Regions from separate parts of the Desulfococcus sp. genome, predicted to be linked through region 2. Evidence: riboswitches for the same ligand, from Rfam matches in the RefSeq annotation. Region 2 holds a riboswitch; the other holds the start of a gene.
The links. Region 2 has a riboswitch for cobalamin ahead of thiC (phosphomethylpyrimidine synthase ThiC). Riboswitches for the same ligand answer to the same signal wherever they lie in the genome.
Positions count from the first base shown of each region.

Region 1 (4,195 bases), on a different contig from region 2:
CAATTCTCAGGCTGGCCGCCGCCGCGAGTCCATCACCTTGTAGGCGCAGTATTCGCCGCACATGGTGCAGGCCCCGTGGGCATCGGCGGCCGTGGTTTCGCCGCGCCGCTTCCGGGCCAGGGGCGGGTCGATGGCCAGGGCGAACTGTTTTTCCCAGTCGAGGGCCCTTCTGGCCCTGGACATTGCCGCGTCCCATTCCCGGGCGCCCGGGATGTTCTTGACGATGTCGGCCGCATGCCCCGCCAGCCTGGCCGCCATCACCCCGGCGTGGACATCCGCTGCGGTGGGCAGGCAGAGGTGTTCGCTGGGGGTCACGTAACAGAGGAAGTCCGCCCCCGCACCCGCGGCGATTGCCCCGCCGATGGCGCAGGAGATGTGATCGTATCCGGGCGCGACATCCGTCACCAGGGGGCCCAGGACATAAAACGGCGCACCGTGGCAGATCTGCTTCTGCAGCCGGATGTTGGCCTCGATCTGGTCGATGGGCATGTGGCCGGGGCCCTCGATCATCACCTGGATGCCGGCATCCCAGGCGCGCTGGGTGAGCTCCCCGAGAGTCAGCAGTTCCTGGACCTGGGCGCGGTCGGTGGCGTCCTCAATGCATCCGGGACGAAACCCGTCGCCCAGGGAGAGGGTCGCGTCATAAGGCCGCACCAGTTCCAGGAGGCGATCGAAATATTCGTACAGCGGGTTTTCCGCCCGGTTATGCGTCATCCATGCACAGGTGAACGAACCGCCCCGGGAGACGACGTCCATGATCCGGCCCTCCCGGTCCATGCAGTCGAGACTCGCCCGGGTCACGCCGCAGTGCACGGTAATGAAATCGACGCCGTCCTCGAGATGACGCTCGATGCCGGCGAAGATCTCGTCGACGGTCATCTCGACAATGGGTTTGCCCTGATTCACCACGGCATCGCACGCAGCCTGGTACAGCGGCACGGAGCCGATACAGAGGTCGGTTTCCGCGATAATGGCCCGCCGGATCTCGTCGATGGGGCCGCCGGTCGACAAATCCATGATGGCGTCGGCACCCGCGGCCGCGGCGGCCCGTGCCTTTGCCAGTTCCTGATCGATGTGGGTGTCGTCCCGGCTGGTGCCGATATTGGCGTTGACCCGGGTGCGAATCCCCTTGCCCACCGCCAGGGGCCGGCCGTTCCGACGGCGGTTGTTGTGGCAGACGATCGCCGTTCCCTCGGCCACCCGTTCACGCAGCGTTTCAGGGGAAATGCCGGCATCTTTCGCGGCGACGGCGACGATATCCGTGACCTGGCCCTCGCGGGCCCGTTCCATTTGTGTTTTTTCCATGAGTTCCTTCCGGAGAATTTTTTCGCGGGATACGGCACCGGAAGCAGCGGCAGGTCTTGCAATTGCTCGGTCCGTTCCCTACGCCGGTATCAACCGGATCAGGTTCAAAGGGTTATTTCACGGTCGTGAAATTCTCAGTCCGAAGACACCCCAGACCACTATGATCAACTTTTCGGGAATTTAACCCCTTACGCCTTCCGCGTCAAGCGATGATTCGACAACTCGCGACAACGTCAGGCGAAAACACGATGCCGTGGCGCAACCGGCGGCGATTTTTTTCGCTTGACTTTGTGGATTCTTCTCTTTATGCTGCGGCAATATCGATCAGGTGCTCATTATTGAGCCGAACAGGGAACCCCGTGGAATTCGGGGACGGGCCCGCCGCTGTGATCGGGGACGAAAGCCGCAATATGCCACTGGCCGAAAGGCCGGGAAGGTGCGGCCGGTAGGATGATCCGAGAGTCAGAAGACCTGCCTGAAACGAGATGCGCGAAACTCCGTGGACCAGAGTTTTGCCCGGATTCTGAGGACAAAAAAGGGACATCCCCGGATCGATCATTTTCGGTCCGGGGATTTTTTTTGCCTTCAGGAGCCATTATGCACATCTTGACCGTATCGCTGTCCATCCTCTTGTATGGTCTGTTGCCCATCTTCCCCGCCTTCGCACAGGCGGAAAATGCCGCGCCGGACAACTCCGGCGAAAACGCCCTGAAACTGGAAGACGTCGTCGTGACGGCTGAAAAAACCCCGACGGCGTTCCAGACCGGCGATGTGGATCTCGAAACGACCGCCGCCGGCTATTCCCGGATTACCCGGGAAGCCTTTGAGGGACGAACCGTGAGCCTCGCCGAGGTCATCGAAACGGAGGTGGGGGTTCAGGTTCGCCAATCCGGCGGGCTCGGCAGTTTCTCCTCGGTTTCCCTCCGGGGCTCCGCCGACGACCAGGTCATGGTCTTTCTCGACGGCATCCTGCTCAACGACGCCTCGGGCGGGGGTGTCGACCTCGGCAACATCTCCCTTTCTGATGTATACGCCGTCGAGGTCTACCGGGGGACAACCCCCGTCAATTTCAGCCAGGCCTCCATCGGCGGCGTAGTCAACATTCAAACCCAGCGGCCCCAAGAAGGCTTCAAGGCCGACCTCCTTGCTGGATACGGCGCTTTCAACACCCGAAACCTGGCCGGATTTCTCAACGCCGGGCAGGACCGCTGGGATCTTCTCGTCTCCGCCGATATGCTGGCCTCGGACAATGATTTCGATATCCTGAACGACAAACAGACGGAGTGGAACCCCGCCGACGACCGCTGGGAGAAGCGAAACAACGCCCAGGTGAAGCAGTACAACCTGCTGACCAAAGCCGGCGTCGAGCTGACCGGCGAGACCCGGATCGATCTTATCAATCAGTGGTTCAAAAAAGACCAGGAGCTGCCGAGCCGGGACAACAGTCCGGATACCAAGGCCGCCCTGGATACCGAACGGAACATCACCACCCTCAAACTCACCGCCAACGATCTCGGCCCGCTCCATCTCAACACCGGCACCCAGGTGTCGTATACCTGGAAAGCCGAGGACTACGACGACCGGAACGGCGATATCGGCCTGGGGTCCCAGTACAACACCTACACCACCCGGAAGCTGGGGGCGGACCTCTTCGCGGAATGGCTTCCCGAGGGCCACGCCGCCATCCTTTCCGCCGGCTTCCAGCGGGAAACCTACGAAATCGAAGACCGCCTCGGGAAACAGAAGAACCCAGCGGACAATCGGAGAACCACCCTGTCCCTGGGCCTGCAGGACAGCCTCTTCCTGCTCGGCGAGCGTCTCATCGTTACACCGGCATGCCGATATACCTGGATTTCAGACGATCTTGACGAGGAGGCCGGCGTCGAATCACAAACGCGCGATGAGAGCTATTTCAGCCCTCAGGTCGGGCTCAAATACGCGCCGCTTTCGTGGCTCACCCTCACCGGCAATCTGGGGCGGTATTTCCGCGTCCCCTCGTTTTTCGAGCTCTTCGGCGATCGCGGCTTTTTTATCGGCAACCCCGACCTTCAGGAAGAGAAGGGGATCAACCTGGACATCGGCCTGGCAGGGCTGTGGCAATGGGATCGCCCCTGGCTTTCCCGGCTCTCCCTCTCCACCGCCTGGTTCAGAAACGACGTGGACGACCTGATCACCCGGGTCTATGACGCCCGGGGCATCGGCAGGTCCGTCAACATCTCCGGCGCCCTGATCCAGGGCGTGGAAGCCGCCGCCGCCGTCGACCTTCACCGCTTCTGCCGCCTGATCCTGAACGCCACCTGGCAGGACCCGAAAAACCGGAGCGATATCCCGGCTTTCGACGGTAAAAATCTTCCGGGCCGGTTCGAGTCCGCCTACCTGGCTCGTCTGGAGGCCACGTATGAGGGGTTGACGTTGTTCGGCGAATACGTCGTCGAGAAGGATATGTACTACGACACGGCCAATCTGAGAAAAGCCGACGACAAGGAAGAGATCAACGCCGGCATCTCCTACCGATATCGTTCGGTGAAGCTCACGCTGGAAGGCCGGAACCTGGGTGACGACCTCCATGAAGATTTCAACGGCTATCCCCTGCCCGGCCGATCCTTCACCGCCACAGTCAAATACGATTTTTAAAAAGGGGGATGGATCTTCACATCTCGTCCCATCTCCCATATCCAACAGGAGGAAACGGAAACATGAAAAAAGAATTATGGATCAACACAATCTCATGGGCAGCGACGGGGATCCTGTTCGCCCTGGCCGCCCCGGGCGTATCCGGCACGGCGACGGCGGCGGTCACCGAGACCGCCGTGGTGGCAACGGTGGCCGCGGATTACAGCAGCGCCGCCCACGCCATCGTATCGGTCGATCCGGTGGGCGGGTTCCGCAC
Region 1 covers NZ_JBFXGG010000111.1:513-4,707, reverse strand. Annotated here, with positions in the region: gene AB7S84_RS14565 (DUF6079 family protein) at 1-3, opposite strand, end outside; gene thiC (phosphomethylpyrimidine synthase ThiC) at 7-1,305, opposite strand; TPP riboswitch at 1,362-1,467, opposite strand; cobalamin riboswitch at 1,616-1,798, shown strand; gene AB7S84_RS14555 (TonB-dependent receptor) at 1,903-3,939, shown strand; partial or broken gene AB7S84_RS14550 (hypothetical protein) at 4,002-4,195, shown strand, end outside.
Region 1: it holds a riboswitch for cobalamin, as region 2 does, so the genes downstream of both, AB7S84_RS14555 (TonB-dependent receptor) here and thiC (phosphomethylpyrimidine synthase ThiC) in region 2, are expected to answer to the same signal.

Region 2 (4,195 bases):
GACGATCCTTTCTCAAAGGAACCGTTGCCGCGGCAACCGTATCGACGGTCGGATCCTTTTCCCTGCCGTCGGCCGTCAGGGGCGCGACCCCCGATGAGTTGGCAACCCTTATCGATATCCGGAAATGCATCGGGTGCGAGGCGTGTGTCGAAGCCTGTCGGGATGCCAACAGCGCTGCGTTTCCGGAACCTCGAAAGCCGTTCCCGAAAATGGTTCCCGGCAGCGTCAGGATCGAAGACTGGTCCGAAAACCGCGAGGTAAGAGACCGGCTGACGCCCTACAACTGGCTTTTTATCCAGACGGCGGAGGTGACGGTAAACGGCGAGACGACCACCCTCACGATTCCTCGGCGCTGCATGCACTGCCAGAACCCGCCGTGCGCGAATCTCTGCCCATGGGGGGCCGCCCGGAAGCTCAAAAACGGCACCACGGTGATTGCGCCGGACATCTGCCTCGGCGGGAAGAAATGTCAGGTCGTCTGTCCGTGGAACATTCCCCAACGGCAGACGGGCGTCGGCCTCTACCTCGATCTCCTGCCGGCCTATGCCGGAAACGGCGTCATGTACAAATGCCATCGCTGCCACCAACGGATGGCCGAAGGCGAGATGCCGGCCTGCATCACGGCATGTCCGGAGGACGTTCAGAAAATCGGACCGCGGGCCGATATCGTCCGGGAGGCTCGGGCCATTGCCCGGGAGATCAACGGGTATGTATACGGGGAGGCGGAAAACGGCGGCACCAACACCCTGTATGTCTCCCCGGTACCCTTTGCAGAATTGAACCGGGCCTTACAGCAGGGACCTGGAAAACCCCATTTTGAAGCGGTCCCCGACATGATGGCCGATGCCGACCACCTGGCCGGGGCTATGCTCGTCGCCCCGCTGGCAGGGGTTGCAGGCGCTTTGCTCAAATTTTTCGGCAAAGGGAAAAACCCTCCTGCCTCGAAAGATCCCTCGACAGAAATCCGCGCGTCACGGAATGACGCACATGCGACGCCCGAGGAGCACTGAACATGGCGATAAACAACTACAAATGCCGGATATGCCATCAATATTTTGAAATTCGGACGGCAGATGACAATGCAGTTCCAGACATCGCCTGCCCCAAATGCCGGAGCAGAGAGGTCGAAAAAGTCGAGAAAAAGACAGGCATTTCGACCACCCTGTTCCCCGCCCTCGGCGGACGCTTCACCTGAGCCCGCTGAGCACCGGCGGCGGTCGCCGCCCGGAACCGTTTTCATCCAAGGAATCATCTTCATGAGGTACCACCGCATCAAAGCCATATACATAACCATGCTGTTCTTTATGGGTCTCACGGGTCTCGCCCAGATGCCCATCTTCAAACGCTACCATATCGCCGACATCCCCGGCCTGGGGTGGTTGGCGGACTTCTACCTGACCCACCGCCTCCACTACCTCGGGGCGATTCTTCTGCTGGCCTTCTTCGCCTATATCGGCCTGGACTATTTGCTTGAGCGACGAAAACGATACCGTTTGACAGGCGCCGCCCGAGTCCGCCTGATCCTGATTTGCTGCATCACCACCACCGGGGTTTTCCGGGTGCTCAAGAACCTGCCCGATGTCGGCTTTTCACCCGGTTTCACGCTGTTCATCGACATCGCCCACCTGTCCTCCATGATGGGCCTGGTGCTTGCAGGAAGCGTTTTCCTGGTGATGAAACAGGTATGGATTGCTCCGCGGGCCTGACCCCCTTGCCGACAAGGGAAAATTTCAGGCTTGCATTTTAGCGATAATCCTGTATGAAGAACAAAATCTGTTCTCACGTTTGTTGCCGGTGCCCTCTTTTTCGAGGGATAATAGGGAACACGGTGAAATTCCGTGACGCTGGACCAGCGCTGTAAGCGGGAACCGAGGCTGCAAAATGTCACTGATCCGAGAGGATCGGGAAGGCGCGGCCGAGGGTAGGAACGTTCAGATAACGATTTACGATAAGGCTGATCGAAACCGTTGTCCGGGCGTCTGATGATCCGCAAGTCAGAAGACCTGCCGCAACAACCACACGGTATATCGTCCACAAAACCGTGTCACAGGGTGTTTCCCTGTGACACGGTTTTTTTTTTGAGGAAAACACCAGATTGATGGGAGCACACAAATGAAGACACAGATCGAACTGGCCAGAGAAGGGGTCGTGACCCCACAGATGGAGATTGTCGCCCGAAATGAAAACAGCGAACCCGGAGATATCCGGCGACAGGTGGCCCTGGGCGAGGTCGTCATCGCCCACCACCCTCAGCGAAAGCACCAGCGGGTGGTGGGGATCGGATCGGGCTTGAGAACCAAAGTGAACGGTTCCATCGGCACATCCTCGGATATCTGCGACATCGACCTGGAAGTCAAAAAAGCCCGGGCGGTCCAGGAAGAAGGTGCCGACACCCTGATGGAGCTGTCGGCCGGCGGCGATCTCGACGCGGTACGCCGGGCCGTCCTGGCCGATTGCGATCTGCCGGTGGGCAACGTTCCCCTTTACCAGGCCTTCTGCGAGGCGGCCCGTAAGTACCGGAATCCCAACAAGCTGGACCCCGAATATCTCTTCGAACTCATCGAACGGCAGCTGGCCGACGGCATCTCCTTCATGGCCATCCACTGCGGTATCAATCAATTCAGTATCGAACGTCTCAAAAAACAGGGCTTCCGATACGGCGGGCTGGTTTCCAAGGGCGGCACCTTCATGGTCTCGTGGATGGAATACAACCAGAAGGAAAACCCCCTCTACGAGCAATTCGACCGGGTCTGCGCCCTGATGAAAAAGTACGACGCCGTCCTCTCCCTGGGCAACGGGATCCGGGCCGGCGCCATCCACGACAGCCACGACCGGGCCCAGATGGCGGAGATGATCATCAACTGCGAACTGGCCGAGCTGGGACGCGAGATGGGCTGTCAGATGATGGTCGAGGGACCGGGGCATGTGCCCCTGGACGAGATCGCGGGCAACATCATGCTGGAAAAACGGATGAGCGGCAACGCACCCTACTATGTCCTGGGACCACTGCCCGCCGACTGCGGGGCCGGCTACGACCACGTCACCGCGGCCATCGGAGCGGCAAACGCCGCCCGGCACGGCGCCGATCTTATATGTTACATCACCCCGGCCGAGCATCTGGCCCTGCCCAACGAGGCCGACGTCCGGGAAGGGGTCCGGATCACGCGCCTGGCGGTCCACATCGGCGACGTTGCCAAATACCCCAAACGCCGGGAGCAGGAGAAGCAGGTCTCCCTGGCCCGTCGGGACACCCGCTGGGAAGATCAGCTCAGGTTGCTGATGTTCCCGGACCGCGCCGAGGAGATTCGAAAAAGCCGGAGTCCGGAAAACGAAAAAACCTGCACCATGTGCGGGAATTTCTGCGCCATGGAACGGGGCCTGTCGCTTTTCGAAAAGGATATCAGGGGAGACAAGATTTCGCTGTCGCTGTGAGAACGACGCCCCGAACACCAACGCTGCACGCCGGTTCCTTTTCCCACAGGATATGCGGATGTGTGATCAACACCACCAATGAAGAACGGAGAAACAGGCATGAGACTACTGGAACATACGATTCAACGCATCACGGCGCCCAACGCCGATGCATACGGCGCCGCCAGAGAGCGGCTCAGAAACCAGGCCCGCCCGGCGGGGAGCCTTGGCATCCTGGAGGAGGTGGGGGCTCGTCTGGCCGGCATTTTCGGTACGATCGACGTTCGTCTCGACAGGAAGATTGTGATCACCTGCGCCGGAGACCATGGGATCTGCGCCGAGGGCGTAAGCCGTTTCCCCCAAAAGGTGACCCCCCAAATGGTCTACAATTTCGTGGGCGGCGGTGCGTCCGTCAGTGTCCTGGCCCGCCATGCCGGAGCGGAAGTCCGGGTGGCGGATCTGGGGGTTGACTGGGATTTCGCGCCGGATTTACCTATTTACCACAAAAAGGTCCGAAAAGGCACGGCCAACTTCGCCGCGGTGCCGGCCATGACACGGGAGGAGGCTGTCCGCAGCATCGAGGCCGGCATCGAAATCGTCGACGAACTGACGGCCGAAGGTCCGGTGCATCTTATCGGCACGGGGGACATGGGCATCGGCAACACCTCGCCCTCCACCGCCATCATCGCGGCCTATTCGAACATTCCCGTGCCGGAGTTGACCGGTCGGGGAACCGGAATCGACGATGACGGACTCCGGAAAAAGATCGCGGCCATCGAAAAGG
Region 2 covers NZ_JBFXGG010000024.1:10,163-14,357, forward strand. Annotated here, with positions in the region: gene AB7S84_RS06900 (4Fe-4S dicluster domain-containing protein) at 1-1,010, shown strand, start outside; gene AB7S84_RS06905 (FmdB family zinc ribbon protein) at 1,013-1,195, shown strand; gene AB7S84_RS06910 (hypothetical protein) at 1,257-1,706, shown strand; cobalamin riboswitch at 1,775-2,025, shown strand; gene thiC (phosphomethylpyrimidine synthase ThiC) at 2,113-3,432, shown strand; gene cobT (nicotinate-nucleotide--dimethylbenzimidazole phosphoribosyltransferase) at 3,532-4,195, shown strand, end outside.